DNA from 3 places in the Salinivibrio sp. MA351 genome. Region 2 is predicted to be linked to each of the others. Evidence: predicted binding sites of a transcription regulator. Region 2 holds the regulator's gene; each other region holds the start of a gene.
The links. Region 2 encodes MetJ, which represses methionine synthesis genes. Its sites were predicted from a motif close to TTAGACNTNTANANGTCTAA; they were not measured.
Positions count from the first base shown of each region.

Region 1: metN (methionine ABC transporter ATP-binding protein MetN) is a predicted target of MetJ. The motif match lies at 2,426-2,445, and genes of this name have one in related genera.
Region 3: metH (methionine synthase) is a predicted target of MetJ. The motif match lies at 8,845-8,864, and genes of this name have one in related genera.

Region 1 is NZ_MUFG01000031.1:14,740-25,715, reverse strand. Features, by position in the region: gene metQ (methionine ABC transporter substrate-binding lipoprotein MetQ) at 1-542, opposite strand, end outside; gene BZG78_RS13670 (methionine ABC transporter permease) at 597-1,283, opposite strand; gene metN (methionine ABC transporter ATP-binding protein MetN) at 1,273-2,307, opposite strand; gene BZG78_RS13660 (LysE family translocator) at 2,571-3,209, shown strand; gene BZG78_RS13655 (amidohydrolase) at 3,210-4,343, opposite strand; gene pta (phosphate acetyltransferase) at 4,467-6,614, opposite strand; gene BZG78_RS13645 (acetate kinase) at 6,720-7,916, opposite strand; gene yfbV (terminus macrodomain insulation protein YfbV) at 8,274-8,723, shown strand; gene BZG78_RS13635 (ChaN family lipoprotein) at 8,808-9,821, opposite strand; gene rlmA (23S rRNA (guanine(745)-N(1))-methyltransferase) at 9,821-10,663, opposite strand; gene BZG78_RS13625 (YfbU family protein) at 10,792-10,976, opposite strand, start outside.
Region 2 is NZ_MUFG01000003.1:71,673-82,648, forward strand. Features, by position in the region: gene BZG78_RS02815 (bifunctional aspartate kinase/homoserine dehydrogenase II) at 1-1,634, opposite strand, end outside; gene metB (cystathionine gamma-synthase) at 1,710-2,870, opposite strand; gene metJ (met regulon transcriptional regulator MetJ) at 3,057-3,374, shown strand; gene BZG78_RS02830 (malic enzyme-like NAD(P)-binding protein) at 3,458-4,702, opposite strand; gene rpmE (50S ribosomal protein L31) at 4,958-5,173, opposite strand; gene priA (primosomal protein N') at 5,391-7,592, shown strand; gene cytR (DNA-binding transcriptional regulator CytR) at 7,744-8,772, shown strand; gene BZG78_RS02850 (SPOR domain-containing protein) at 8,844-9,404, shown strand; gene hslV (ATP-dependent protease subunit HslV) at 9,508-10,044, shown strand; gene hslU (HslU--HslV peptidase ATPase subunit) at 10,047-10,976, shown strand, end outside.
Region 3 is NZ_MUFG01000001.1:280,939-291,914, forward strand. Features, by position in the region: gene uvrA (excinuclease ABC subunit UvrA) at 1-423, shown strand, start outside; gene BZG78_RS01320 (Wzy polymerase domain-containing protein) at 423-2,093, shown strand; gene BZG78_RS01325 (alanine--glyoxylate aminotransferase family protein) at 2,090-3,223, opposite strand; lysine riboswitch at 3,421-3,608, shown strand; gene lysC (lysine-sensitive aspartokinase 3) at 3,710-5,089, shown strand; gene metH (methionine synthase) at 5,128-8,787, opposite strand; gene BZG78_RS01340 (sodium:proton antiporter) at 8,970-10,262, shown strand; gene metA (homoserine O-succinyltransferase) at 10,303-10,976, opposite strand, start outside.

The sequences.
Region 1 (10,976 bases), on a different contig from region 2:
ATTTCAATGTTTTTCGGGTTTTCAACGATATCGAGCTTGGTAGCGCTGATGCCAGCACCTTCTTTGAGTTTTAGGATACCTTGCTGCTCAAGCAGTAGTAATGAACGGCCGAGGCTAGCAGGGTTATTCGGCACGGCAATTTGCCCGTCTTCTGGGAGATCGGCCACGCTATCTAACTTATAAGAATAGGCCGCAATCGGGTACACAAAGGTGTTGCCAGCAATCGCAAACTCGTAGCCGCGATCTTTGATTTGCGCGTCTAAGTAAGGTTTGTGCTGAAAGGCATTCACATCAACCGATCCATCGTCGAGTGCCGCGTTGGGCGACACATAATCGGTAAAGGTGATCAGCTCAACGTCGAGGCCTAACTTCTTGGCTTTTTTTACTGCGTGCTCGGCCACTTGTGCTTCTTCGCCTGCCATCACGCCCACGGTGATGCTGTTGGCATCGCTAGCGGCTTGCTCTTTTTCTCCGCACCCGGTGAGTAGGAGTGTGGAGGCGAGGCCTAAGGTGGTTAAAAGTGTTTTAATGGTGGTCTTCATTGTCTGTCTCCCTTGATAAAATTGTCCGTCGTTTACGGTAAGTGTTGTGTTTTATTATCGGTGATCGGTTCGGCGTACCAAGTAATCGCCTAAAGATTGTATGGCTTGTACCAGCACGACTAGCATGACAACGGTGATCAGCATAACCGTGGTATCAAAGCGCTGGTAGCCGTAGCGGATACCGACATCGCCTAGGCCGCCACCGCCCACGGCTCCAGCCATAGCAGAGTAGCTGACGAGGGTGACCAAGGTAATGGTTGCGCCATTAATAATGCCAGGTAGCGCTTCGGGTACGAGTACTTTATAGATAATTTGCAATGGGGTAGCGCCCATGGCTTTGGCTGCTTCTTCTAGTCCCGGTGGCAGCTCTAAAAGCGCCGCTTCGACCAGACGTGCAACGAAAGGGATGGCGCCCACTGTCAGCGGGACAATTGCTGCCGCTGTTCCAATCGAGGTGCCGACGAGCAGGCGGGTAAAGGGAATAATCGCAACCAATAAGATAATAAAAGGGATCGAGCGACCAATATTCACCACCGCGCCGAGCGCTTGGTTAAACTTGGGTTGCGCTAGCAGCCCCCCTTTTTTGGTGACGTGCAGCATTACACCTAATGGGATCCCAATGGCAAAGCCTATCAGGCCGGAGGCAAAGACCATATACAGGGTTTGACCTGTAGCTTCGGCAAGCAAGTTAAGCAGGGCGTTGTTTTCGTTGACCCAATTTATAAGTTGATCAATCAACATAGCCAAGTACCTCCGTGTTGACATGGTGCTGGTTGAGATAGTGGATGGCGTCTTCGACCGCTTTTTTCGGGCCCATAATCTCTGCCAGTAATAAGCCGAATTTGACGCCGCCAGCGTAGTCGATATCAGAGCTTAAAATGCTGATGTCGATATCAAACAGCCTTGATATTTGACTGATCAATGGATCATCCACGGTAGCGCCGGTAAATTCTAGGCGCACCAAGGGGTAGCTGCCGTCAAAGTAGGTATCTTTTAAGCGTTGGGCATAGTCATAAGGTACCGATAAATCCAAGGTTGAGCGGATAAATTGTTTCGCTAAGTCGGATTTCGGATGGGCGAAAATGTCGCCCACCGGGCCAGATTCGACCAATTCACCGTCACCAATAATGGCAACGTCGTGACAAATGCGCTTCACCACGTCCATTTCGTGGGTGATCAATAAAATGGTCAGGTTGAGCTTTTCATTAATGGTTTGTAGCAGTGACAAAATCGATTGTGTCGTAGCAGGATCCAGTGCGCTAGTGGCTTCATCACACAATAATACATCTGGGCTTGGCGCCAGTGCGCGGGCAATCGCGACACGTTGTTTTTGTCCGCCACTGAGGCTAGCCGGATAGACATGACGCTTATCGGCTAAACCAACTAAATCGAGTAACTCGGTGACTCGGGTTTCGATCGCGTCACTGCTCGCGCCGCTCAGTTCAAGCGGTAGGGCGATGTTGTCGAAGACCGATCGCGATGACAGTAGGTTAAAGTGTTGGAAAATCATCCCGATTTGACGGCGAGCTTGGGTCAGATCGCGATTGGATAACGCGGTGAGGTTAACGCCTCCTACCTTTACCGTACCGCTGGTCGGGCGCTCGAGCAGGTTAACCATTCGGATCAGCGTACTTTTGCCGGCACCAGAGGCACCGATCACACCAAATACTTTTCCTTTCGGGATAAATAAGTTGATGTCGTTAAGGGCATGAATTCGGCGCTCCCCGAGTTCGAATACCTTGTTGAGTTTGGATATCTCAATCATCACATGTCCTTGGCGATAAATTTGATCACAGCCGACTGACTCAGCGGTCTATCCCGCGCTCTTGCTGTCGTTCTGGTTATTGATGCTATGAGTTAGGTAAAATGAAGTCAATGGATATTTTTACTTCTGGACGTCTAAATGGCAATAAGGCTAATCAGTTGGTTATAAATAAACCAGTCAACGAGATCTCAAGCATGCTTGATCTCATCGACTAAAGCGTGTTCACTAATAGCCTTTCTAACCCTTTGTTCTGATTAAGTGATATGCCAACTGCCTTGATTGATACCACGATGTTGACGCTATTTATTCCCACCTTCTTTTTTGTGTCAATCACACCGGGAATGTGTATGACACTATCCATGACCCTGGGGATGACTATCGGAGTTAAGCGTAGCCTACATATGATGTGGGGCGAGCTCATTGGCGTCGGCCTTGTGGCGATTGCGTCAGTGGTAGGGGTGGCGGCCGTGATGCTGAACTATCCTAGCGTGTTTCAAGTGTTTAAGTATGTGGGGGGCGCGTATCTGGCGTATCTCGGCGTACAAATGTGGCGATCGCGTGGCAAAATGGCAATCCCAAAGGAAGAGACGTCGGCGCCGAATGATATCTCTGCGTTATCGTTGGCGGCGCAAGGTTTTGTCACTGCGATAGCCAACCCGAAAGGCTGGGCCTTTATGATCTCACTGTTGCCGCCGTTTATTAACCCTGCGATCTCATTGCCCAGCCAGCTGAGCGTGCTGGTATTGATCATTCTTTGCACGGAATTCAGTTGTTTAATGTTGTATGCCAGCGGTGGGCGCACCTTACGTCAGTTTTTGCAGCAAAAGGGTAATGTGCAATTGCTGAACCGAATCGCCGGCACCTTGATGATCGGCGTCGGCTTTTGGCTGGCGTTGGGGTAATTAACGGCCGTGATGGTGTGTAATCACTCTGCAAAATAGTGCTTTGGCGGTCGCTAAAATCGCATCCGGGAAGTCATAGTCAGGGTTGTGCAGCTGTGGGTGGTGCTCGCCGCTGCCAATGCCAAATAATGCGCCGGGCCAGCGGGCAAGAAATTCGGCGACATCTTCTGACCAACGCATGGGCTCCTTAAGCCAGTGAACCTCTAACCCCAGCGATTGCGCCGCGTTGACCACGACTTGGTTATGCGCTGTGCTGTTTTCGGCGGCAATAAACGGCTCGTGCCAACTTAGATCCACGGTTAATTTTGCTCGGTCGGCGATAGCGTTTACGTGATCGACTAACCGGGTTTGCATGGCATGAAACGTGGCGTTGTCGTCGCTGCGTAGGGTCGCCATTACGGTGGCCTCGCCGGGCGCAACGCCAAACGCGGGGTCGCCAAGTTGGGCGTGAACTAGCGTCACTAAGCTGAACGTGGAAGGATAAGCGTCAGGAAGCTGTGTGAGCATACGCATCACGTCACTCATGGCGTTTGCCGGACTGACCCCGCGCTCTGGGTAAGCGGCATGGGAGGTTTTGCCGTACAACCGAATCGCAACGCCGGTTGAGGCGCAGGCAAAGGTACTTGGGCGCACCACTATCTGATGTTGGGCAAAGCCTGGCAGATTATGAAAGGCATAGACATTGTCGATGTGGCGGGTTGCTAAAAGCGGATTGGCACACAGACGTGCCGCGCCTTCGCCGGTTTCTTCAGCCGGCTGAAAAGCGAGAATGACAGTCCCCTGTTTAGGGGGTGTTTGGCATAGCTCGGCAGCGACGGCAAGCAAGGCGGCAGCATGGCCATCGTGACCGCAGGCATGCATGATGCCATCGTGACAGGATGCATAATCAAGTTGGGTGTGTTCGTGAATGGGTAACGCATCAAAATCGGCGCGTAACAAGGTGGTTGGCCCTGGCTCGCGACCTGCAATGTCTACCACAATACCATGACCGCCCGCGCCGGTATGGGGGGTGAGACCAAAGTCGCATAGTTGGGCGGCAATGGTGCGGGCACTTTGCGCTTCGTGATTCGACAGTTCAGGGTATTGGTGCAGGGCATGCCTAAACGCCTGGGGATCAAAATCAATCGCCATCATCGACTCCAAAACAAGGATGGAAAGGCTATGCTAGATCGCTTTGGGGCGTCACGTTGTGAAGTTAAACGCAAAAAAAAGCCAGCAACATGTGCTGGCTTTTGCTCTTTCTGGGCTGAGCGTGGGTTACGCTTGGCCGTTGTCTTCGGCTTGCTTAGCCTGAATCGCTGTCAGTGCCACGGTATAGACAATATCGTCTACCAAGGCGCCGCGAGACAGGTCGTTGACTGGCTTACGCATGCCTTGCAGCATTGGACCGATAGAGACCAACTCGGCAGAACGCTGTACCGCTTTGTATGTGGTATTACCTGTGTTCAAGTCTGGGAAGACGAACACGGTGGCTTTACCGGCAACAGGCGAATCTGGCGCTTTTGATTTCGCGACATTTTCCATGATAGCGGCGTCGTACTGAAGCGGGCCATCGATGATCAGATCAGGACGCTTCTCTTGGGCAAGACGGGTGGCTTCGCGGACTTTATCCACGTCTGCCCCTTTGCCTGAGCTACCGGTCGAGTAAGAGATCATCGCTACGCGCGGTTCAATACCGAATGCCGCGGCAGAATCGGCAGATTGGATCGCGATTTCAGCCAGTTGTTCAGCATTTGGATCCGGGTTAATCGCACAGTCACCGTATACCAGCACTTGCTCAGGCAGCAGCATAAAGAATACTGATGAGACCAAAGAAGCGTTCGGTGCGGTTTTGATGATTTGCAGCGGTGGACGGATGGTGTTAGCGGTGGTGTGAACCGCGCCAGATACCAGGCCATCCACTTCGTTCGCTTCTAGCATCATGGTACCCAGTACCACGGTATCTTCGAGGTGCTCTTGGGCAATGACCTCGGTAATACCTTTGCTCTTACGCAGCTCGACCAAGCGTGCCACGTATTTATCGCGTGCTTTTACCGGATCGATAATTTCGACGCCAGCGCCCAAGGTCACGCCTTGCTGATCGGCAACGCGTTTGATTTCTTCTGGGTTACCCAAAAGCACACACTCGGCAATTTTACGCTCGGCACAGATAGCGGCGGCCTTGATGGTGCGTGGCTCGTCACCTTCGGGTAGCACAATGCGCTTAGCGGCTCGACGTGCAAACTCGGTCAGCTGATAACGGAATGCGGGTGGGCTGAGGCGACGTTCGCGGTTCGACCCTGAGCTGAGTGATTCAATCCAGTTGCCATCAATGTGGCCAGCAACGTGGTCGTTCACAAACTCAACACGGGCTTTATCGTCAGCCGGCACTTCAAGGCTAAAGCTTTGCAGATTGAGCGACGTCTGCCAGGTGTTACCTGCAGTGGTAAATACCGGAAGGCCGGTTTCAAACGCGCGGTCACACAGGGCTTTTAACTGATCAGGGATGGCATAACCACCGGTCAGCAACAAGGCACCGATTTCTACGCCGTTCATCGCAGCCAGACACGCGGCGACGATCACGTCAGGGCGGTCAGCCGAAGTCACGAGCAAGGAGCCTGGGCGGAAGTGTTCAACCATATTAGGGATTGAACGCGCACAGAAGGTAATGCTCTTGATGCGACGTGAGTGAATTTCGCCTTCGTTGATAATGGTGGCGTTCAAGTGCTTGGCCATATCGCTAGCACGGGTCGCGATCAGGTCGATTTTCCATGGCACACAACCCAGTACACGGATTGGGCTGGAGTTGAAAATCTGCATCACTTCAACGTTAGTTGGACGTGCGCCGTCCGCTTCGTCAAAGATTTCTGACAGGTCAGGGCGCGTGCGACCTGCATCATCAACAGGCGCGTTAAGCTTGTTGATGATCACACCTGAAATGTTGCCGTTTTTGCTGCCACCAAAGTTGGTGCAGGCAAACTCGATACGCTCTTTAAGCTGGGCAGGGTTGTCAGTGCCTGGGGTGGTCACAAACACGATTTCTGCATCCAGTGTTTTGGCGATCTCGTAGTTGATCTGGTTCGCGAAGGGGTGGTTATGTGTGGTGACCAAGCCTTCGACGAGCGCAACTTCTGCGTTTTCAGTGGCACGAGTAAAGCGCGCGAGCACTTCTTCGAGCAGCACATCTTCTTGATCCGAGCGCAGCAGGTTTTCGGCTTGGTTCATTGACATCGATTCGGCGACTCTCATATCACTGTTGGCGTGAATGATTTCCGTCGTCAGATCGGTGACGTCAGTGTCGCTACCGTGATGTGGCTGAGCAATCGGTTTAAAAAATGAGACGCGGACGCCTTTACGCTCCATCGCTCGCATGACGCCAAGGCTGACACTTGTCAGGCCGACGCCGGAGCCGATTGGAATTAGCATAATAGTACGGGACACGTTGACTTCCTCTTACTATCTGGTTGGCGTGCCGGATGGTCCGGCACGAATACAAAAACGGCTGAGTGGAATCAGCCGTTGGAAATGGTCTTACAGGCCAGTTAGGCGCGCAGTGTCTTGCGCAATCACCAACTCTTCGTTGGTTGAAATCACCATCGCAGGCACGCGGCTTGCGTCGGTAGTGATCACGCCTTCGCCGCCAAAGCGGGCTTTCAGGTTGCGCTCTTTGTCGACCTCAACACCCAGCAGAGCTAGGCGCTCGAGTACCAATTCGCGGATTGGGCCTGAGTTCTCACCGATGCCGCCGGTGAAGACAATTGCGTCCAGGCGGCCGTCGAGGGTCGCGGTGTAGCTGGCTACATACTTGGCAAGACGGTGGCAGAACACGTTCATTGCACGTGTTGCTTCTTCTTTCTCGCCGTAGTTATCTTCAACAAAGCGGCAGTCAGAGGTCACTTCGGTCAAGCCTTGCAGGCCAGACTCTTTGGTGAGCATGGTGTTGATTTGCTCAACGCTATAACCGAGTGCATCGTGCAGGTGGAAGATAATCGCTGGGTCTAGGTCACCAGAGCGGGTGCCCATTACCAAGCCTTCCAATGGGGTCATGCCCATTGAAGTATCGACCGATTTGCCGTTTTTAATCGCACATACTGACGCACCGTTACCAAGGTGGCAGTTGATGATGTTCACTTCGTCGACAGGCTTGCCAAGTTGCTCAGCGGCCGCGTTGGCGATAAAGAAGTGGGAGGTACCATGCATGCCGTAGCGACGAATGCCGTGCTCTTTATAAAGATTATAAGGCAGCGCATACAGATAAGCTTCTTCTGGCATGGTTTGGTGATACGCGGTATCGAAAACAGCGACATTTTTCAGCGCAGGGAAGGCTTTTTTCGCCGCCTCAATGCCAACGATATGTGCTGGGTTGTGCAATGGCGCGAAGCTCGCTGCATCGTGGATCCCTTTGAGCACCTCGTCCGTAATCAATGCTGACTGGGTAAAATGCTCACCGCCATGAACAACGCGGTGACCGATAGCACCCAAGTTCTCGGCCAGTTCAGGCTTCGAGGCCAGAATTGTGTCTACAATGAAGGTGAGGGCTTCAGTGTGCGCGGCGCCGTTGCCCAGATGGGCTTCATGCTTACCGTCCATTTTCCACTTAATGCGGGCTTCTGGAAGGTTAAGGCATTCGGCAAGACCGGTAAGATGCTCATCGCCTGATTGTGCGTCGACAATGGCGAACTTCAAAGAGGAGCTTCCGCAATTGAGTACGAGAACCAGCTTTGACATGTATGACTACCTATGTTTCGTGAGACAGAGTGTATGGAATAAAAAGGATAGTGGACAAATTGAGACACTACCTTTTCAAAAAAGAATTATCTCATGCCTTGTCGCGGGGAAAGAATTATCGTTATCCGTCCTGGATAAGTGAACGCTCCATTGAGTACAACCGGATTGGGTTGCGAGACAATCGAATCCGAGCAACAATGATAAAAGTGCGCTAAGGATAGCGGGACTTGATCCAGATAACAAAAATTTTTTGAGCGATATGGGTTAAATTTTAAAGTTTTTAAACAATTTGTTTAGTTTTTATTGTAAAAGTTGAGTGACAGCCCCTTTCGGTCACACTGAACAAGTGAGGTAGGTATGACAACGAACAAATCAATCTGGCGCTGCCTGCAAGACGGTCAGAAATACATGCAAGAATGGCCGATGAAAAAGGAATTAGCGCCGGTTTTTCCTGAATATCGTGTGATCACCATAACGCGGTTCGCGATCAAGGTCATGCCTGCTATTGCCGCAATCAGTGTGTTGCTTCAAATGGCAGCAAACAATGTACAAGGCATGCCGCAAGCGGTGATTGTGGCGCTATTTGCGCTGAGCTTGCCGCTTCAGGGGCTGTGGTGGCTGGGACGCCGCCGTGATACGCCGCTGCCGCCGGCTTTGGCGGGGTGGTATCGCGAACTGCATCAAAAGATCACCAGTGAGGGGCACGCGATGCAGCCGATAAAAAGCCAACCGCGATACAAAGAGCTAGCGCAAGCATTGAGTCGGGCGTTCAAAGTGGATCGCGCAGCACTAGAGCGCTGGTTTTAACCTAACCGAAATGCGCCGCTCACCCAGGAAACACACGCCGACCTCAGGGTCGGCGTTTTTATTGGTCGGTGATGGATGCGTGGCTTAACGACACTGCGGCGCGCCTTGCCCTTTCATTTGGCTGACTGCTTCGCGCATTTCATCCATCGACTGCCAGCGCTGGGGCAAAGGCATGACCTTTAAGCGAAGATCCTTAGCGTTGTCGGCAAGCTTGGCTTGATCACTCACCGCGGTGATCAGTGCAATGGTCAGGTCGGGATTTCGCGCTTTTAATTGTGCGGCCGTTCCTAATCCTTCGGCAATATGAAAGCGGCCCGCGATGTGGACAATTTGGGTATCAGGGTGACGGGCGTGATAATCGACCATGCTTTCTGCCATGGTGGCATCCCAGGCGAGTTGCGCGGCAAATTGATCGTCGGTTTGGGTGGGAGTACCATGATGCATGTTGGCTTTAAACTGACGTTTATACGGTGAGTCTTGGGTATCAATCGTCGCGGCAAACCACTGACGCTGCTGGTCCGGCAATTTATCTAAGTAAGCCAAACCTTGTCGACCAATACAGCTAACCATGCGTTTAGGGGCGTTAGCGGCAATCACGTCAAATTGACGCTGTTTAGCTAGCTCGATCAACGGGCGATAGCTGCCATTGTAGTTGTCCCATGCATTGGCTCGACGCTTAAGCGTGTCTTCGCCAATGTCGCCGGCAAGGTATTGATTCACCACTGGCTGGGCATCACGGCTGAATTGCTCCATGGAGAGCGCGACAGAATGACGTGAGGCAAGCTGGTTGAGCAACTCGGTTTGAAAACGGTGCACCCCAGGATGGCTGTGCCATTCACCAATCAGAACAATATCCGCTTTTTCGACGTTATCAGCCACTTGAGTCAAGCTAAGTGACTGCCCTTGGGCGGTGGTTACCTGATAGTCAAATAAGGTATTAATAGACGCCGATGTCGGTTGCGATGCCGCTGCGACACCGACGGGGCTTAGTACTAAGCTGGCCGCCAATAGCCACTGAGTGGCACGCAGTGGCAAAAAGCGCAGTTGCAAAAAGCGGTCAATCACGCCCTTTTTTGTCCATGTTGAGCAAGTGTGCATCACGCTTCTCCTTTGGCCGAGTCAATCTCTGTGTGATGACGATACACACGCAAGGTAAAGTCGGCTTCACAGTGAAAGCCGTTGGCATTGGCTAACGTTTCACGCCATTCATCGGAGGCGCGCCAGGCAAGCGGTGTCATCTGCAGCAGGGTGAGGGCTTGCTCGCCTGTTAATGTCATCGGGTAATGCAGTGAGCGCTCACTTTCAAGCTGGAAACCGGGCAGGGCCTCTGCTGGCGTTTCGTGTAACCGGACCTCATCATAGATACCCGCCTTAAGCTGAAATAGATGACGTGGACCTGGGGTGACGGTGACAACAACGCCACCGGGCTTGATAACACGATCAAGCTCGTCGCCATTGCAGGGCGCATAAATACGCACCACACCGTCAAGGCTGTTGTCGGCAAACGGCAAGCGTTGTGATGAGGCGACCGAAAACTGACATTGTGGATACCATTTCGCGGCATAGCGCACGGCGATTTTGGCGATATCCAGCCCATAAATAGACCACTGTTGTGCGGCTGTCTGATCGGCGATGGCGTGGGTGTAATACCCTTCACCACAGCCCACATCCAAGATCGTCTGGTGCTCGCCATTCAGTGCCTGGGTGAGGGCATCAATCATCGCTTGGCGCATGGGCGCATAATGGCCAGCGTTTAAAAATGCGCGGCGGGCTTGAGTCATGGCTTTATTGTCGCCCGGATCTTTGGAGCGTTTAAATTGCACCGGTAATAGGTTGAGGTAGCCCTCTTTGGCGCGATCAAATTGATGATTGGCAGCGCAATAAGCACCACGTGGCTTGGCTTGCAGGGGCTGTTGGCATAGCGGGCATCGATAAATCATGGCAGAGTCTGTGTCTTGTCTTTGATGCGCTTAAGGGTACGGGCTTGTGTGACGTTCGACAAGTTTGCGCCGTGAGAAATCAAAAAGCCGCCCACAAGGACGGCTGCATTGTTACCTTTTCCCTTTCACTAGGCGGCGAGGATCTTTTCGATCTCGGTTAGGCTTAAGTGAAATTGACGCGGGCACTGACGCCAAACGTCGAGCATACGACGGTATTTGTCACGCATTGGCATTTGACTGTTAAAGCAGTGCTCCCCTTGATCAAACTGCGGATAGAGCCCCTCAGTATCGACTAAAAAGCGCACATAATGCA
Region 2 (10,976 bases):
ACATCATCATAAGGATGATTCAATAAGCGTGTTAACCATTCATCATCAAAGTATGGCGTGCCATTGTCATCAAAGTCATCCCTGATCTGCATTGGATCGATGCCAGCAAAATCTAACCATTGATTACGACTATCTACCACAGAAATCAGCGACACCTCCTTGCCATGGCGCTTTTCGAGGTGCGATTTTTGCTCGGCAAACAAGCTGAGCCAACGCGCGCCAATGTTTCCTTTTCCTACCAACACCAAGCCAATGCGACGTTGGGCTTGGAACAGCGCATCATGTAAGCTGGCCACAAGGGCAGGCGTATGCACCTGACGCAAAATCGCCACCATGCTCAGTCCAGATGCAGATTCACTGATAAACTCTACAGGCTGTGACTTCAGCTGCTGATAAAAACCATGACAGTGCACGGGATTATTGACCACGCCGGCTCCGACGGCAGCAACCATATTAAACCCTTCGCGCAGCTTCAACTCCGCGGATAGCCCGGCATCCTGGATCTGGGCCATGACCGAGGCCACGACCTCCGCCGTAAAGGCCAGTAAGATACGATACTGATCATCTTGATAATCCGTCGCCAGTGGTTGCACTTTCAGCTGAGAGAGGATACGGCTCAACTCTTGTTTAATTGCCTGAAAATCTTGCCCGCGGGCGACATCAAACTGCAATAGACACACATCATCCAAAGATGTAATGATTTTTGCCCCGCGTCCGGTAGCCAGTACACGCTCTATATGGGTCGAGCCACTGTCGGGGGCCTGGGTACAACGTAAGGTCAGATCGGTCGCACTTTGCGCCACTGGCTGTAAAGTACGGCTATGAAGCACGGGTGCCGCCAAGCGTGCCAATTCGCCTGCTTCATCCAATCGGATTAAGGGTAACAAGCAAGCATTCTCGACATGGCGTGGATCCGCACTGTATACACCGGCAACATCACTCCATATAGTCACGCGGCGGACCCCCGCTAACGCACCGAGTACCGTGGCCGAATAATCTGACCCGTTACGCCCCAAAAGCACGGTTTCCCCAGCTTGATTTTGCGCCATAAATCCCGTAATCACGACGTGAGATTGCGTGTGCTGAGAAAGTTGCTGCCGTAATAGTGGCCATGATGCGCCGCGATCGACCTCGGGTTGAGCCGCACGTTCCGCGCGTAAACAGTGGCGCGAGTCCAACATCACCGCCTGACGACACTGCTGATTAAGCAGCGCGGCTAATAAACGCGCCGACCAAACCTCTCCGAACCCTTGCACATCGGCTTGTACGCTGTCGCTCAGCGCTGTCTCCCCGAGCGACGCGAGCGTCGCGATGTCAGCAGATAAGGCATCAACCAACTGTTGTTTGTGATCACCGTTGATCAGATTTTCAATCAAGTCTTGCTGAAAGGCACGAACGCCTTGCAAGGTCTCATGCGCCAACCGGCCATCTTTGCCCAGTTGAGCGAGCCAAGCAATGAGCTGATTGGTCGTTTTCCCCGCCGCAGAGACCACAATTAAGTCGTGCGCCTTTGCATGCCCCGTCAGCACATCGACCACACGGCGATAACAATCTGGGCTCGCTAAACTGCTGCCACCAAATTTATGCAATTGGCGTTGTGATTCGGGGGCGGTGTCCATCGGTTGCGCGTGCATGGCGAGGTCTCTCTTGGTCTCAATAAATATCAATAAAGCGGCGTGCTATGACAGCAACACCTATAGCAATCGGTTTTACTGGTTAGCTAAATGGGCGAAGGCATGCGCCAAATCGGCCACTAAGTCTTCTGCGTCTTCTAGTCCAATAGAAAAACGCAACAACGTCGGGGTAATGCCAGCCTCGGCTTGCGCGTCATCACTCATCGCACGATGGGTCATTGACCCTGGATGCGTGACCAGACTTTCTACCCCGCCCAGCGACTCGGCAAGCGCAAATAAAGATAAGCCTTCAATAAAACGTGCGATCCCAGCGGAGTCCGTGTCCAGCTCGAGGCTGAGCATACTACCAAATCCAAACTGCTGACGGGCGGCAATCTCATGGCCTGGATGTGTCGCCAAACCGGGATAGTAGAGTTGCCGCACCGCAGGGACTGTTTGCAAATAGGTTAATACCGCTTGCGTATTTTGCTGATGTTGTTTAACCCGAGCGCCCAAGGTACGCAACCCTCGCAATGTCATATAACTGTCAAAGGCGTTGCCTGTCGCGCCCAAGCAGTTGCCCCACCACGCTAATGTTGCAGCCAATTCAGGCGTCTTCGCCACTACAGCGCCACCGACAATATCAGAGTGACCATTAATAAATTTAGTAGTGGAATGCACGATGATGTCCGCACCCAGTGAAAAAGGCTGTTGGAGTGCTGGCGATAAAAAGGTGTTATCGACCACCACCCATGCCCCCACTTGGTGGGCCTGTTGGCAGATTTTAGCAATATCGACCACACGCAATAGCGGATTAGAGGGTGTTTCAACTAACACCAGTTTCGGCTGTTTTGCCAGCGCAGCGGTTAACGCCTGGTGATCAGATTGATCGACAAAACTGACCTGCCAAATCCCTTGCTTGGCGCGTGACTCTAACAAGCGATAGGTACCACCATAACAGTCGTGCGGTGCAACAATATGATCCCCTGCATCCAGTAAAGACAACACCAAGTTAATGGCTGCCATCCCACAGTTCGTCACCACGGCACCGGCTCCGCCCTCCAGTTCCGTTAACGCTTGCTCTAACTGAGCTCGAGTTGGATTGCCCCCACGGGCATAATCATAAGTGGGAACGTCGCCAAAAGCAGGAAAACGATAGTTGGTTGATAAATACAAAGGCGGCACAACCGCATGATGTTGCGTGTCAGTGCCAATTCCTGTTCGAACGGCAATGGTGTCGGTTTTTTTACCTGTCATGGTTCATCCTTGCTCTTGTTGCGCTGGCACGATTTACGTGATCCAGTCGTCATCATACTACCTTACCTCTGTACTTTTAGGACGTCAACACTTCTAGACGTCTAAACACCTTTGCATGTGGCGGTTAATATAGCTAAAATCTCCGCAGCATCATTCTGGGTATTCCATAATCAAGATAGGTGAGACATGGCGCAGTGGAACGGCGATTACATTAATCCGTATGCCGAACATGGTAAAAAGAAAGAGCAGGTAAAGAAGATCACCGTCTCTATCCCACTTAAAGTATTAAAAATTCTTACTGATGAGCGCACTCGCCGTCAGGTTCATAACCTGCGTCATGCGACCAACAGTGAGCTATTGTGTGAGGCATTTTTACATGCCTATACCGGGCAGCCTCTGCCAACCGATGACGACATCCGTAAGGATAAACCCGATAGCATTCCTGCCGAGGCACGTCGGATCATGGAAGAGTTAGGTATTGAGTTTGACGACAGTGAATACTAAACAAAAAAACCGCCATCGGCGGTTTTTTTATGGTAAGACACTGTTTTCTAATTACAACATGTTTTCTTTACAGCATGTTTTCTTTACAACATATAGTTGTCTGGCATCTCAATACGGGCTACGCCGGTTTCGACGGCCGCAAGCGCCACGGCACGTGCTACCTTGGGCAGTAAACGGGCATCCATCGGCTTGGGAATGATGTAATCCGGGCCAAAACTGAGTGAAGACAAGCCCGCGGCATCCAAGACAGATTGTGGTACAGGCTCTTTCGCCAAACCACGAATCGCTTCAACGGCGGCCAACTTCATCGCATCATTAATTTCACTGGCACGCACATCTAATGCTCCCCGGAAAATAAACGGAAAACACAAGACGTTATTCACCTGATTCGGGTAATCCGAACGCCCCGTTCCAATGATCAGATCATCCCGGACTTGGTGCGCAACCTCTGGGTTAATTTCAGGATCTGGGTTTGAGCAGGCAAACACGACAGGCTTATCAGCCATCAGTTTTAATGCCTCAGGCGAGAGCAAATCCGGGCCTGATACGCCAACAAAGAGATCCGCACCTTCAATCACATCTTCGAGGGTACGCTTATCCGTGTTATTGGCAAACAACTGCTTATACTTGTTAATGTCATCACGACGGGTGTGAATCACCCCTTTGCGATCCAGCATGTAAATCTTTTCGCGCTGGGCGCCACATTTAATCAATAGCTCCATACAGGCCACCGCAGCGGCACCCGCACCGAGACACACGATGGTGGCTTCACCAATATCTTTGCCTTGCAACTCGAGCGCGTTAAGCATCCCCGCAGCAGTGACAATCGCGGTACCATGTTGATCATCATGGAAGACAGGCACTTCACAGCGTTCAATCAGCTGCTTTTCGATCTCAAAACAATCTGGGGCTTTGATATCTTCAAGGTTGATACCGCCAAAGGTGTCAGCAATATTGGCTACGGTATCAACAAACTCATCGATGGTGCGGTGTTTAACTTCAATGTCGATCGAGTCCAAGCCGGCAAAACGCTTGAACAATAACGCTTTGCCTTCCATGACAGGCTTTGACGCCATCGGCCCTAAATTCCCTAACCCCAAAATCGCGGTGCCGTTTGAGATCACCGCAACCATATTGCCTTTACCGGTATAGCGATATACGGCATCCGCATCTTGGGCTATTTCACGCACAGGTTCAGCAACGCCTGGGCTGTAGGCGAGAGCAAGATCCGCCGCTGAATCAGCAGGCTTACTGAGTTCGACAGAGATTTTTCCGGGTGTAGGGTATGCATGATAATCCAGCGCTTGCTGGCGTTTATCGTCCGACATGTCATTTTCCTAGTTATTATCGTGAAGGGGTAACCAATACCGGCAGGGAAGGATGACCGATATTAGCCAGACACTCTACAAACCACACAGGAAAGGTTTGTATAAGGGTAAAGATGGTAACGCAGCGGGGAAACGTCCACCAGTACTAACGCCGTATTCGCGATGATGCTCGGACCTGTTGTCCGAATACTAGGACGATACGATCAAAAAAAGGGACGCTGATGCGTCCCTTCTCTATATTCGGTCAATAGCTGCTTATTTTTTGCTGCTAAGGGCACCGAAACGTTTCTTAAAGCGATCAACACGGCCACCAGCATCAAGGATACGCTGCTTACCGGTGTAGAATGGGTGACATTTGTCACACACGTCTAGGTTGATGTTTTTACCTAGGGTTGTGCTGAACGCAAATTCGTTACCGCAAGAGCATTTTGCTGTGACGGCTTTGTACTCTGGATGGATACCAGCTTTCATAGGGATAACCTCATTTTAAAGGCCGTGTCGCTCTCCCGATCCTAAGCCGGGCACCACACGTCGTTAACAAATATTTTCTAAGGCGCGCAATTCTAATCAAGCCCCCTCGGTTTCGCAACTTTTTTGTGCAATCACCACGCCGCGTCACCGTACAACAAGGCTTTGCCAACCGAAGGCGAACCGTTACACTGAGCCCCCTTCTGGTCAATAAGATGTTGTGATGGAACAGTTTGCTCAGGTGGCCCTACCGGTCCCGTTAGCGAAAACTTTTGATTACCGAATCGGTGAGAATCAACACCCCATCATCGGTGGGCGGGTAAAAGTGCCCTTTGGCCGCCAGCACAAGGTTGGCATTGTCACCGGCTTATCCGCAACCGCCAGTGTGGACGCGAGCCAACTCAAGGTGCTCGATGCCGTATTGGATACCCAACCGGTTTGGACGCCCGGCGTCTATCATTTACTCCACTGGGCAAGCCGCTTTTATCATCATCCGCTAGGGGATGCGATGGGCGCTGTGATGCCAACCCTGCTTCGAAAAGGACGCCCTGCGGCATTACAACAGCAAAAATGGTGGCAAATTACCGAGTCAGGACAAAACCAACCCCTCTCGGGCCTGAGCCGTGCCCCTAAACAAGCTCGGGTATTGCAGTTGCTCACACACGGCCCTGCCACCCATGCCGACTTGATCGAACAAGACATCGGCGCACCAGTGCTAAAAACCCTGGCCGAAAAAGGTTGGATAGCCCCCTACACACCACCGCTAAACGCTCAAGCCTGGCAACCGCATTTTGCCGTCACCGAAGACAAACCGGCACTCAACCATGAACAGGCGATGGCGGTTGCCACCATCAATGCCAATGACGGCTTTGCTTGTGCTTTACTCGAGGGGATCACCGGTTCAGGGAAGACAGAGGTCTACCTAAACGTGCTCGAACCTGTGCTTGCTCGCGGTGAACAAGCCTTAATTTTGGTACCAGAAATCGGCCTCACCCCACAAACCATTCGCCGGTTTGAGCGCCGCTTTCATGTCCCGGTAACCGTGATGCATTCAGGCTTAAATGATAACGATCGACTAAAAGCCTGGTTGGCCGCGCGCGAGAATCAAGCAGCAATCGTCATTGGTACACGGTCTGCCCTGTTCACGCCGATGGCTAATTTAGGCATCATCATTATTGACGAAGAGCATGACCCCTCGTATAAACAGCAAGATAGCTTTCGTTATCATGCCCGAGACTTAGCGGTTATGCGTGGTCATGAAGAAAAAGTGCCGGTAATACTCGGTTCTGCCACCCCCTCTTTGGAAAGCTTGTATAACGCAAAAACCGGTAAATATCAGTACCTCAAGCTGACTCAGCGTCCAGGAAATGCGGTGACCGCACGTCAGGGAATACTCGATATTAAGGGCCATTACCTCGACGCTGGATTATCCGCGCCGCTGATCGCCGAAATGCGCCAGCACCTGCAACAAGGTAATCAGGTCATGTTGTTTTTAAATCGCCGTGGCTATGCGCCCGCCATGATGTGCCATGAGTGTGGCTGGCTCGCGAATTGTCAACGTTGTGATGCTTACTACACCCTTCACCAGCAACAGCAAGAATTGCGTTGTCATCATTGTGGCCACCAAAAACCCGTTCCGCACCAGTGTCACGATTGTGGCTCCACCCAGTTAATCAGTGTCGGCGTGGGCACCGAGCAGCTTGAAAGCCAGTTGGGCGAGCTCTTTCCTGAGTATAAAACCGTGCGTATTGATCGCGACAATACCCGCCGTAAGGGCAGCTTGGAAACCTACCTTAATGGCATAGAAAAGGGCGAATATCAGATTCTACTGGGCACACAAATGCTCGCTAAGGGCCATCATTTTCCCAATGTCACCCTAGTGGCGTTAGTTGATGTCGACGGTGCCTTGTTTAGTAACGACTTTCGCGCGCCTGAACGGTTGGCGCAACTGATGGTGCAAGTCGCCGGCCGCGCCGGTCGCGCCAGCAAGCCAGGGACGGTGCTATTACAAACGCACCATCCCGAGCATAGCCTGATCCAATCGCTGGTGCACAAAGGCTATCAAGCCTTTGCGGAGTCGGCGCTCACTGAACGCCGCCAAGCTTGGCTTCCGCCCTATACGTTCTTAAGTTTATTTCGCGCCGAAGGCCATGAAGAAAACAGTGTGCAGCAGTTTTTACAACAAGTACGTCAAACGCTCGCTGCCTCCCCCATTCAACACGATGAAAGCCATATCATGGGCCCTATGCCCGCAGCGATGGCCAAACGCGCGGGCCGTTATCGCTGGCAATTATTAATCCAAGCCCCAAGTCGAAAAGTGATGCAGCAGTGGCTAACGGTGGCTCTTCCTGCAATTCATCAATTACTCCTTTCGCGCAAAGTACGTTGGTCTTTAGATGTCGAGCCGCAAGACCTTTCTTAATACTCCCTTGCCGTAAGTCGACACAAGTCACACTTTCATTGCAATAAGTGTTAGCTTGTCCGTGTTTAAATTGGACAAGCATAGGTAAAATAGGGCCGCAATTGGCTAAGAAAACAGGTCAGATGAGCTAATAACTGTTTGATCTCACAATATAGATAACAAGAGGACTGTCATTATGGCGACAATGAAGGACGTTGCCCACATTGCCGGTGTATCCACAGCAACGGTATCGCGCGCGCTGATGAACCCAGAGAAGGTGTCAGCCAGCACGCGTAAAAAAGTTGAACATGCTGTGGTTGAAGCTGGTTATTCCCCTAATTCACTTGCGCGTAACTTGCGTCGCAATGAATCAAAAACCATCGTCGCTATTGTACCGGACATTTGTGATCCCTACTTCAGTGAGATTATTCGCGGCATTGAAGAAGCCGCCATGGAGCATGGCTACCTGGTTCTACTGGGTGACAGTGCCCAGCAACACCACCGTGAAAATTCATTCGTCAATCTGGTGTTTACTAAACAAGCGGATGGCATGCTGCTGCTTGGCTCCGACGTCCCTTTTGATGTCAGCAAGCCTGAGCAAAAAAACTTACCGCCACTGGTCATGGCCTGTGAATATGCGCCCGATCTGGAATTACCGACGGTTCATATCGATAACCTTACCGCTGCCTTTGAAGCGGTTAATTATCTCACCCAAGTCGGCCATACTCGGATTGCTAACATTACCGGCGTGCCGGAGACAGCATTAACGCAGTTCCGCTCACAAGGGTATCAGCAAGCGTTACATCGAGCGGGGATCACCATCAATCCAGCGTATAGCGTCGTCGGTGACTTTAGTTTTGCCTCCGGAGCGCGTGCCATCACCAACTTGCTCTCACTGCCTGAGCCACCCACTGCGGTATTCTGTCACTGCGATGTCATGGCCGTCGGCGCGATGCAACAAGCGAAACGTTTAGGCATGCGGGTCCCGCAAGATATCTCCATTGTTGGCTTTGATGATATCCAATTCGCCGAGTATTGCGATCCACCACTCACGACCGTTTCGCAGCCTCGCTATGACATTGGCCGCCAAGCCATGTTGATGCTGCTAAACACGTTACAAGGACGAGAAGTGAACCCCGGCTCCCGGCTTTTGGACGCCAAGCTGGTGATCCGTGAGAGTGTCGCCCCTCCGTCTCGGTAGTAAGACTAGTCAGCACGGGCTCAAGCCAGTAATATGAGCCCTTTACTGGCTTCTTAATTTGATTATTTGCTGTGGCAACTCGTGATTACGTTAAACGTGGTAAAGCGCCGCGTAAAAAAAATACTCGCCGCCAACCGACCAAGACGCGGGCTGGATTCCCATTTAAATGGGCGCTGCTTGCTGTCGTCTTAGTGGGTGCGTTTGCTTATGGCCTGTATTGGTTGAGCAAAACCGATACACCGACACCCCCTTCTCCCCCCGTGTCTCACACGCAACCGGCCACGCAAAGCCAGGTAGAAAGTCTACCGAAAAAACCCAAAGAAAAGTGGAGTTACATCGAAGAGCTGGAGAGTAAAGAAGTGGAAGTGAAAGCCAAAGCGCTGCCACAATCGACCCGTCCTTACCTCATGCAATGCGGTGCTTACCGTAGCCAGGGGCAGGCTAATGAGCGTAAAGCGATCATTGCGTTTCAAGGGCTAGAAAGCCAAATCAAGATAAGCCAAGGGGAAAAAGGCACTTGGCACCGAGTTGTACTAGGGCCCTACACGCACAAACGTCAGGCAGAGCGTGACCGGAACATGCTCCAACGAGCAGGCATCGAGCCTTGTGCTATTTGGTACTGGGAATGGTGAGGCGGGAAAGTATGACCCTCTCCCCTTGAAAAGTCAGCGTCAAAACCCAACCATCTAGATTAATCACCCATCTGGTGCACCAGACACAAACAAAGAGGTTCCCGTGACTACAATCGTCTCCGTCCGTCGCGAAGGTAAAGTGGTTATTGCTGGCGATGGTCAAGTATCGCTCGGCAATACCGTAATGAAAGGTAATGCGCGAAAAGTTCGTCGCTTGTATAACGGCCAAGTACTTGCTGGTTTTGCTGGCGGTACCGCAGATGCCTTTACCTTATTTGAGCGCTTTGAGCGTAAGCTTGAGCTCCACCAAGGGCACCTAACCAAAGCAGCCGTTGAGCTTGCCAAAGAATGGCGAACCGATCGCGCGCTGCGTCGCCTTGAAGCCCTACTGGCTGTCGCGGATGAAACCGCTTCCTTAATCATTACCGGTAATGGTGATGTGGTTGAGCCCGAGCGCGATCTAATTGCTATTGGCTCAGGCGGTAACTATGCGCAAGCCGCCGCCATTGCCATGTTAGAAAACACCGAGTTAGACGCCCGCGAGATTGCAGAGAAAGCGCTAACCATCGCCGGTGATATATGTGTGTTTACAAACCAACAACACACGGTTGAAGAACTCGAGAGTAATAAACAGGATTAGTGATGTCTGAAATGACTCCACGCGAAATCGTGCACGAACTTGACCGCCATATTATTGGTCAAGACAATGCCAAACGTGCGGTGGCGATCGCACTGCGAAACCGCTGGCGCCGTATGCAACTGCCAGAAGACTTGCGTGCGGAAGTGACCCCGAAAAACATCTTGATGATTGGCCCCACCGGTGTCGGTAAAACCGAAATTGCACGTCGTCTTGCGCGATTAGCTAATGCGCCTTTTATTAAGGTAGAAGCGACCAAATTCACCGAAGTCGGCTATGTGGGTAAAGAAGTCGAAACCATTATTCGTGATCTTGCGGATGTGGCGATGAATCTGACCCAGCAGCAGGCGATGGAAAAAGTCAAATTCCGCGCCGAAGAACAAGCGGAAGATCGTATCCTCGACATCTTGCTGCCTCCAGCGCGTGATGCATGGGGCCAAAACGAAGCGACCCAAGAAGATTCGTCAACACGCCAAAGCTTCCGTAAAAAATTACGCGAAGGTAAACTTGACGACAAAGAAGTGGAAGTCGATGTTGCGGCGCCGCAAATGGGCGTAGAAATCATGTCACCACCGGGCATGGAAGAAATGACCAATCAGCTGCAAGGGATGTTCCAAAACCTTGCCGGCAACAGCACTAAAAAGCGTAAGATGAAAATCAAAGACGCAATGAAGGCGCTGACCGAAGAAGAAGCGGCTAAGCTGGTCAATCAAGAAGAAATCAAAGAGCAAGCCATCCACATGGTGGAAAACAATGGCATCGTGTTCGTGGATGAAATCGATAAGATTTGTAAGTCGGGTAACACCAGTGGTGGCGATGTATCACGTGAAGGTGTACAGCGTGATCTCTTACCGTTAGTTGAAGGCAGTACGGTCTCAACCAAGCATGGCATGATCAAAACCGATCATATCCTGTTTATTGCCTCTGGTGCATTT
Region 3 (10,976 bases), on a different contig from region 2:
GTGCCAGCCATTAAGCGTAAGCTGCAAACCTTGATGGATGTTGGCTTGAGCTATGTGCGCCTAGGCCAAGCGGCGACGACCCTGTCTGGCGGTGAAGCGCAACGGGTGAAGTTAGCCCGAGAGCTGTCCAAACGCGATACCGGTAAAACCTTATATATTCTTGATGAGCCAACCACAGGGTTACACTTTCATGATATTCAACAACTGCTCAATGTTCTGCACCGCCTACGTGAGCAAGGGAATACTATTGTAGTTATTGAACATAATTTAGATGTGATCAAGACGGCCGACTGGATCATCGATCTGGGGCCTGAGGGCGGCAATGGCGGGGGTGAAATCATCGCCCAAGGCACACCGGAATCGATTGTCGATGTGGTCGGCAGCCACACGGCCCACTTCCTCAAGCCAATGTTGGAGCGATAATGACGTTAGTGCTGCCGCCTAGTCGTGTCATACGCAAGCCGTTGACGGTGCCCTTTTTGGTGACCTTAACGGTATTGTGGCTGATTTGTCTGCCTCTTTACTCGGTTGCTCTGCCGCTGGTAGGCATACGTCACCCGGCGGCGGCGCTATCATTACTCACCTTGGCATTTGCGCTTGGGTTCGCCAGTTTGGAGGTTATCCGTCAACACACATGGCGAGCCACTCGGCTGACCGGCACATTGGCACTTGCGACCTGCTTGGCGATGATGCCCTATTTTTATCCGCAGGCACTGGGCCACAATAGTGGCTATGCGCTCATCGTTTTAGCGCTAAGCTTTGGCTTTTTCTCAGCCCTACAGCAGTTTATTTTTAATCACGCCCAACGACAAAAACTACTGGCCGTCTTATTGTTGGCCTCCTGGTTAGCGGTATTGTCGGTATTAGGGAACCAGCCTCCGCCGGGCATGGCACCCTTTATGTTTGATCAATGGGTCCCTCACCTCCCTCCAGCCGTGACTCACACCTTATTGTTAACCGGAGTCACGCTCGCCGCCTACATTTTGGCCAGAGAGCCCAGTGGTCGATATCGCCACCCGGTTAGCCAAGGCTTACTCGCGTTAACACCGCTCGTGTTGATTCCGATATTGGCGATGCAAGAGCAACCCTTACTGTTGCTATTCGCCCTGTGTGCGATTGGCTTACAACAAGTGTATTTAGCCCGGTTTGCCTCGCGACGCCAGCATCGTATGTGGATGATCGCTATCTCGGCAGGGGCATTTTTGGCGGTATTTGGTCTCAGTGGTCAAGACAACTGGCACTGGCTCACCGCCGACGATCAGCGCGCACTTATGCTGGCGTGGCAGCAATGGCAAATGACGCCATTTTTTGGAGTGGGCATGGGCAATGGTCAGTCAACGTTGCTATTACTGTCTGCCTCACAACCGAATCATTCCGGCCCGGTGACCTTACCCAGTGCTTTAATCCTGTGGCTCCTTGAAGGGGGGCTCGTTGTCGCCTGCGGCTATCTTGTGGTGTTGGCCGCGCTAACACTTCGTATTCTACGTGCACCGTCAGGAACACGTAGAATATTGATCGCCTTAGTATTGCCACCACTGACCGGCCTGATGATTTATCCAGCCAGTGGCACACAGTGGTTTAACGGGGTATTGTTATTGATTTGGTTATATTGGTTAGACAACTTAACCAGTCGATATCGTCGTTATCCCGTGTTTTCACACCGTTATAGTCAGCGTGTCGCGAGCCGTAGTGTGATCATGGCGCTGGTGCTCGTCACCTTACTGAGCTTGTCATCCGTTTACCTCGCCAATCGCTATCTGCGTGATTCCTTATTAAGTTCGCAGCGTTTTACCTTGTATCAGCAACACCCATGGTGGCAGCAAAAACTGCACCGCGCGCAACAAGACCGTCACTTTCAAGCGAATTTGGCGCACTTATCTGACGTAGCACGCCACCAGCACTTGGATGATTTACTGCGTCAAGTCGCGCAACGCCCACGCTTTTCGGGCTATCAGCATGCGTATCAGGTTGCGTTACAAATTGGTGATCAGCAACGCGCACGCGATATTCAACAAGAAGCGCGCTATTTATACCCGCAAGCAAGCAAAGTATGGACCACTCGCCATACCTTGCCCGATACCTTAACGCCTTAACGTAACGCGTTTTCTAACGCTTTCAGACACAGCGCCACATTCTCATGCCGTGCCCCGTAGCCCATTAAGCCAATGCGCCACGCTTTACCGGCGAGATCGCCTAAGCCGGCACCAATTTCGAGGTTATAGGTCGTGAGCAGGTGCTGACGTACTGCCGCATCGTCCACACCATCCGGAATAGTGACCGCGTTAAGCTGCGGCAAACGGTAAGGCTGATCAACCACAAAAGTGATACCGAGCTCATCCAGCCCTGCTTTGAGGTGTTGATGCATGTCTTGATGACGTTGCCATGCATGCTCAAGCCCTTCTTGATAGAGCCGCAATAACGACTCATGCAAGGCATACAAACTATTGACCGGCGCGGTATGGTGATAGCTGCGTTTCCCTTCTCCGCTCCAATAACCAAGCACCAGGCTTTGATCGAGAAACCAACTTTGTACCTTGTGGGTTCGCGATTGCATTTTAGCCACAGCACGCGGTGAGAAGGTGACAGGCGATAAGCCAGGGACACATGACAAACATTTTTGGCTACCGGAATACACGGCATCGAGCTGCCACTCATCGACTTTCAATGGCACGCCACCGAGTGAAGTCACGGCGTCGACAATGGTTAAGCAACCGTGCTCCCGCGCCAATCTCGCCAGTGTTTGCGCATCCGAACAAGCGCCGGTTGAGGTTTCAGCATGGACAAACGCAAGCGTGCTGGCATCCGGATGGGCTTTTAACGCAGCCTCAACTTTTTCTGGACTAACAGGCGCACCCCAGGCATCGTCGACCATCACTGCTGTCGCGCCGCAACGCTCGACATTTTCCCGCATACGATCGCCAAACACACCATTGCGACAGACAATCACTTTTTCACCCGGTTCAACTAAGTTGACAAAGCAAGCTTCCATCCCGGCACTGCCTGGTGCCGAAATCGCCAGGGTAAAAGGGTTGTCGGTTTGAAACGCATATTGAAGCAGTTGTTTGACTTCATCCATCATCGCGATAAACAAAGGGTCAAGATGTCCGACAGTCGGACGGCTGAGTGCCTGTAGCACCGCAGGATAAATATCAGAGGGGCCCGGGCCCATTAACGTGCGAGCCACGGGCTGAAAAGATTGAATCTCGGAAATTGAACGTGCCATAACCTTTCCTTGTTGTTGGTACACACAGATGACCGTTATAGCATATTTTTTCGCCATATCCCTATTGCCTGGCACGTGAACTGTGTGATCGCTGGACAATTTTGCCAAGGCACTGATCGTGACCAAAAGGCAGTTGACACCCTGTCATCTCGCCCGTAATGTAAATGCTGTTCACGGGATAACCAACCCGGGACTGAACATGCAGAAGAGGTGCATTTCTCAGGCAGTTATCATGCGGAGCCCCACTCCAAGGTATGATAATCAGGGGAGACAATGCCGAGGTGGCGTAAGCTTGGGGGCGAAACGCTGCCGGCCTAGGAGGCTGAATCCTTCAGGCTGTCACTTGTCATCCCTACAGGAAGACAGGTGGAGCGCTTCTGGCAGTCCATGCCTGCCGTTTGCTCTTCCTTCTTTTTTGCGGTCCCTACCGCGGTCACGATGTGACTTCTGATGTTCCCCATAATGAATTGATTAAGACCCATTTGTATGATGAGAGGGGAAAAGGACGTGAACCCATTACCACCGATTTCGGTCGCTAAGTTTGGCGGGACGAGCGTTGGCACTATCGATGCCATGCAACAAAGCGCTGATGTTATCGAGCAAAACCCACATACCCGCTTTGTGGTGATCAGTGCGTGCGCAGGCGTCACCAATCACTTGGTTGCACTGGCACAAGGGATCAACGACCCACAAGTCCGTCAAGACAAACTGGTTGCCATCACCGCTATCCATCAAGCGATATTAAACGCGCTTCCCGCTTGCCAGGACACGCAAACAGCAGTCGATGACTGGCACCAAACGATTGCCGACTATGCAAATACCGCAGCATCTGCTCCCAGTACAGCGTTAACGGATGCGTTGGTCGCTTGTGGTGAGCTCATCTCAACCTATATTTTTACTCACTTGCTCAATAGCCGAGGCATGGCCACGGTGAGGGCCGATGCGCGAGCGTTATTGCGCACCGATAGTCACTTCGGCTGTGCCCAACCGGATCGACAACAAACCAAGATACAGTGCCAGAACCAATTACTCCCCCGCTTAGCGACGCATTTAGTGGTCACGCAAGGGTTTATCGGTGCTGATGCGAACGGGCACACCACCACCTTAGGCCGTGGCGGTAGTGACTACAGTGCCGCGTTATTCGCCGAGGCGATCGGAGCAGAAAGTTTGGCCATCTGGACCGATGTCCCCGGGATTTATACCACCGATCCACGAGTGACTGATCGTGCTCGTCCGATTAGTGAAATTAGCTTTAGCGAAGCTTCGGAAATGGCTACCTTTGGTGCCAAGATCCTCCATCCATCGACGTTAGTGCCCGCGGTACGCCAGCATATCCCGGTATTTGTCGGCGCGGCGAGAGCCCCCGAACAAGGCGGTACCTGGATCCGTGAGCAAGCGCACTCAGCGCCGCTGTTTCGTGCCGTGGCCCTCAGGCGCAACCAGACCATGGTGACACTGACCAGCTTAAACATGTTTCATGCTTGTGGTTTTTTGGCCAAGGTGTTTGAGATCTTAGCGCGCTTTGAAATCTCAGTTGATTTAATCACGACCTCGGAGGTCAGTGTCTCTCTAACGCTGGATCAAACCCATACCCAGGGTGACGCACCACAGCTGCCGGAGGCTGCCATCGCCGAGCTCACGCAGTTATGTCAGGTAGAGATCTGTGCGAATCTAGCGGTTGTTGCGCTGATCGGTAACGAGATGAATCACACACCGGGCGCGACAGCGCCGGTATTTAGTGCGCTAGCCCAATATAAACTGCGCATGATTTGCTATGGTGCCAGCAATCACAATATCTGTGTGGTGGTCGACGATCACGACGCGACCCATGTCGTACAGCGGTTACACGCTGACTTATTTGAGTAAAAAAAGGCCAGCACATGTGATGTGCTGGTCTTTTTTCATTAGGCGTTTAAGTTTGGCCCGAGCCATTTTTCCGCGTCTTTGCTGCTCCACTCTTTGCGCGCCGCATAACTGTCACGTTGATCATCTTGAATCTTCGCCACCGCAAAGTAGCGTGATTCAGGATGTGAGAAGTACCACCCCGACACAGATGCGCCTGGCCACATGGCATAGCTTTCGGTGAGTGTCATGCCCGTATGCGCTTCTACCGAGAGCAACTGCCAAATTTTTCCTTTCTCGCTGTGCTCAGGGCAGGCAGCATAACCCGGAGCCGGCCGGATCCCTTGGTATTGCTCCCGGATCAAGGCATCGTTATCGAGCGTCTCATTAGGCGCATAGCCCCACAATGAGATCCGAATTTGCTGGTGCAGGTATTCTGCAAAGGCTTCTGCTAATCGATCGGCGACCGCTTGGATCATGATCGCGTTGTAATCATCCCCTGCAACTTTATAACTTTCCGCCAAGGCATACTCGCCAATGCCGCCTGTCACCGCAAACGCACCAATCCAATCAGGCTGACCACTGCTCTTCGGCGCGATAAAGTCCGACAAGCAATAATTGGCGCCACGTGGCTTTTTGGTTTGCTGACGTAAATGGTTCAGTACCGTGCCCACCGTTTGCCGTGATGCGTCGATATACACCTCGATATCATCCTCAAAGCTATTGGCAGGAAAGACGCCACACACTCCTTTTGCGGCGATCAAGCCTTCGTGCTCAAACCGGTCGAGCCAACCATTAGCGTCTTCATACAAACGGCGAGCTTCTTCACCCACCAGCTCGTGGTCTAAAATCGCCGGGAATTTGCCGCTCAGGGACCAGGTCATAAAGAAAGGGGTCCAATCGATATACTGACGTAATGTCGCTATCGAGACATCATCGTAAACATGGACGCCCGGCCTCGCCGGCTGGGGCGGCGTGTAATGGGCCCAATCGGTTTGCCATTTGTTTGCCCTTGCCGCGTCCAGGGTGACAGGCGGAGTGCGGGGTGTCTTGCGTTGGTGCTGCTCTCGTACTGAAACATACTCTTTTTGTAAGCGCGCCACAAAGTCTGAACATTGAGCCGGCGATAATAGCGATGCACAAACGCCAACGGCACGTGACGCATTCGACACATACACCACAGGAGCCTGGTAGTGCTGCTCTATTTTCACCGCGGTATGCGCTTTGGACGTCGTCGCACCACCAATCAACAGCGGAATATCAAACCCTTGCCGTTCCATTTCTTTGGCGACATTCACCATTTCATCCAATGACGGCGTGATAAGGCCTGACAAACCAATAATGTCGACTTGCTCCTCGCGCGCCACTGACAGGATTTTATCGGTCGGCACCATCACGCCGAGATCAATAATCTCGAAGTTATTGCATTGCAGCACTACGCCGACAATGTTTTTGCCAATGTCATGCACGTCGCCTTTTACCGTGGCAAGTAAGATCTTGCCATTGGTCTGCCCTTGTTGCTTTTCAGCGTTGATGTAAGGTTCAAGATAGGCCACGGCTTGTTTCATCACCCGCGCCGACTTCACCACTTGCGGCAGGAACATCTTACCTTCGCCAAATAAGTCTCCCACCACATTCATGCCCGCCATTAGTGGGCCTTCTATCACTTCCAACGGTTTACTCGCCGCCGCTCGAGCTAGCTCAGTATCTTCAACAATAAATTCGGTAATGCCTTTAACCAGTGCATGTTCAAGCCGTTTATCCACTGGCCAACTGCGCCACTCCGCGGTTTCTGCCACTTCGTTTTCACCGCGGTCGCGGTAGCTGTCCGCCAACGCCAGTAAACGTTCCGTGGCACCATCGTCTTTGTTAAGCACCACATCTTCCACCGCCACACGCAGCGATTCAGGCAAATCATCATAAATGGCTAACTGGCCAGCATTGACGATGCCCATGTCCATACCGTTTTTAATGCAATGGTAGAGAAACACCGCATGGATCGCCTCACGCACTGGGTTGTTTCCGCGAAACGAAAAAGACACGTTAGACACGCCACCTGAAATCATGGCATGCGGCAGGGTTTGTTTGATATCTGCGACCGCGTTGATGAAGTCGACCGCGTAGTTATTATGCTCATCAATGCCGGTGGCCACCGCGAAGATATTAGGATCAAAGATAATGTCTTCCGGCGGGAAGCCGACTTGGTCAACCAGCAGGTGATACGCGCGCGTGCAAATCTCGACTTTACGTTCACGTGTATCAGCCTGGCCTTGCTCATCAAACGCCATCACAATCACAGCGGCACCGTATCGACGGACTAAGTGGGCTTGTTGAATAAACGCGGCTTCCCCCTCTTTAAGAGAAATTGAGTTCACAATCCCTTTACCTTGGATACACTTCAGTCCGGCTTCAATGATCTCCCACTTTGAGGAGTCAATCATCACAGGTACCCGAGCAATATCGGGCTCAGCCGCACACAGATTGAGAAAACGTACCATGGCTTGCTGTGCATCCAACATGCCCTCATCCATATTGATATCGATGATTTGCGCCCCGTTTTCCACTTGCTGCAACGCCACCTCAAGCGCTTCGTCGTATTGTTCTTCGACGATTAAACGCTTAAAACGCGCCGACCCAGTGACATTGGTGCGCTCCCCCACGTTCACGAACAGGCTTTCAGCATTAATAGTCAGCGGTTCGAGCCCTGATAGTCGACATGCCACAGACTGAGAGGGGCGCGCACGGGGGGCATGTTTCGCCACCACTTCGCTGATCGCTTGAATATGCTCGGGTGTGGTACCACAGCACCCACCCACCAGGTTAATAAAGCCAGAAGCGGCCCATTCGTCGATATGTTTTGCCATGTCTTCAGGCGAGAGATCATATTCGCCAAACGCATTGGGTAAACCGGCATTGGGATGAACCGAAACAAATCCTTCGCAGATCTCACTGAGCTCTTTGACGTACTGACGCAATTCGGCTGGCCCCAGCGCACAGTTCAAACCAAAAGAAAGCGGTTCGACGTGGCGTAAAGAGTGATAAAACGCCGCGGTGGTTTGCCCAGAGAGCGTACGACCAGACGCATCGGTGATGGTGCCAGAGATCATAATGGGTAAGCGCACACCTCGGGCATCAAAGACTTTTTCAACAGCAAAGGCACAGGCTTTCGCGTTCAAGGTATCAAAGATGGTTTCCAACATGATGAGATCAACACCACCATCCATCAACGCCGCAGTGGACTCCGCATACCCCTCAACCAATTGATCAAAGGTGACATTACGAAAGCCAGGATCGTTCACATCTGGAGAGATAGAGCAAGTGCGATTCGTGGGTCCGAGAACCCCAGCAACAAAGCGTGGTTTTTCTGGGGTTTTCGCCGTCCAGTGGTCAGCCACGTCGCGAGCAAGACGCGCAGCAGCTAAATTTATCTCCGCACTGATGGCCTGCATGTCGTAATCGGCCATGGCTATCTGGGTCGCGTTGAACGTATTGGTTTCTATGATGTCCGCGCCCGCGGCCAGATAGTCGCTGTGTAACGCTGCTATTTTTTCAGGCTGCGTCAGTACCAAAAGGTCATTGTTACCTTTCACATCACAATGCCAGTCTTTAAAGCGTGCGCCGCGGTAATCGGCTTCGCCGAGTCCTAAGCCTTGGATCATGGTGCCCATACCGCCATCGATCACCAAAATACACTTAGAGAGACGCTGTGTTAATCGATCCATTCTTACCCCGTGATATCACCATCCTGATTGCGATAGTTTTATCCTACCACAGCCATTTTGGAAATCTAGACGTCTATAAATATCGATTAATTTTGATCTATTTCAATTCAGCTGTTCGTTTTGAGTGCAATTTCTATTAATATTTTGTAACTCTTTCATTCCTCGTCGTACTAGGAAGCTGCATGTCTACCTACGCAATCCTCAGTTTCATGGCTGCTGCTGCCATCTTTATCGCCTTTATTAATAGTAAAATCAGCCGAGTACAAACGACTATCGCGATCACTGCAAGCTCTCTACTCCTTTCTCTTTTGATCGTGATCGCTGGTCAATACCAAGCCATTCCGTTAAAGGCGATGGCGGAGCAAATATTGACCGATATCCACTTTGATGCCTTTTTACTCAAAGGCGTACTCGGTTTCCTTTTATTCGCGGGCGGTATTGGTGTCAAGCTTCCCCATTTCTCTGACCAAAAATGGGAAATCACCACCCTCGTCCTCGGCGGCCTGTTGGTCTCTGTCTCGCTGGTTGGTGCCGGTATTTGGGGCGTCTTCCAACTGATCGGCATTCCTTTTGATTTTATCTATTGTTTATTGTTTGGGGCGCTGATTTCTCCAACCGATCCCATCGCGGTGTTGGCCATTGTTAAGCGGCTACAGGCACCCAGGCGGATCACCACCCAAATCGAGGGAGAGTCACTGTTTAACGACGGGGTCGGGATTGTTATTTTCGTGACGCTTTTTACCTTGGCGTTTGGCGACAGCGAGCCGACACTCGGTGGTACGATGGCATTGTTCTTACAAGAAGCTATCGGTGGGATTTTATACGGTCTGATATTGGGTTACCTGTTTCACCGTTTGATCTGCGCGACCAATGACCATTCCATGGAACTGCTACTGACATTGGCTATTCCTAGCGCGGGGTATGTGCTCGCCGATATGTTGCATGTTTCCGGGCCACTGGCGATGGTAGTATCTGGCATTATGATCGGTAACTGGACTCGCTTTATTGGCTTCTCCAAAGAGAGTGAGGATCATCTGGACCATTTTTGGGAATTGGTCGATGAGTTTTTGAATAGCTTACTGTTCTTATTGATCGGGGTCAGCCTGTTACAGATTAGCTTCCACAAGGAAGACTGGATCATTATGGCCGCAGTTGTACCCGTTGTACTGTTCGCCCGTTATCTCAGTGTGAAAGCCTGCTATTTCGGCTTCAATCGCTTTCGTCAATACAACCCTTGGGCCGTTCGTATTTTGAGTTGGGGAGGCCTAAGAGGTGGCTTAGCCCTTGCCATGGCCATGGCAGTGCCGGCTGGTGTGATGGTCGTCCCTGAGAAGAATATCGACGTCCGTGAACTGATTTTAATCATGACTTATGCGGTGGTGGTTTTCTCTATTCTCGTACAAGGATCGACCATGACAGGAATGGTTGATAAAGCCAATGCCGCTCAAGAGAAAATCGATAATCCCCGTGTATAAACACTCTTTCTCAACAAGGCGCCAATTAGGCGCCTTTTTGCTATTCGTCGAGCGTAAAGTTAGATTGTGAAAATTCAGCCAGATTAAACGGCGTCAGCTGATAGACACAATAGTTCAACCAATTGGCAAAGAGTAAGTGCCCATGACTCCGCCAACTCACATAGGGGGGTTGAGACGGATCATCATCAGGATAATAGTTAATCGGGACAACAGGCTCCATCCCTTCTTCAAGATCGCGATGGTATTCATGATGCAGCGTATGTGAGTCATATTCGGGATGACCTGTCACAAACACATTACGTTTATCCTTGGTCGCCGCCAAGTAAGTGCCCGCTTGTGCTGAGGTGGCGAGAATATCGAGATCCGTGTGTTCGTCAAGAAAGCTTGGCGAAAAGTCAGCGTACCGCGAGTGAGGGGCGAGAAAGCTATCATCAAACCCCCGCAATAAAGGATGCGTAGCCAGTGCTTCATTTACCTGGTGCTGATAGACGCCAGATAACTTCTCTTTGCGCGTTTTTTTGGGTAAATCGTAAAGAAGCTTTAAACCCGCTTGAGCCGCCCAGCAAACGTAAAGGGTAGATGTAACATGCTGATGCGCCCAATTCATCACATCTTGCAAATGCTCCCAGTAAATCACATCTTCAAACTGCACCAAGCCTAATGGTGCCCCGGTGACGATAAGACCATCAAAGTTGCGTTCACGCACGGCTTCAA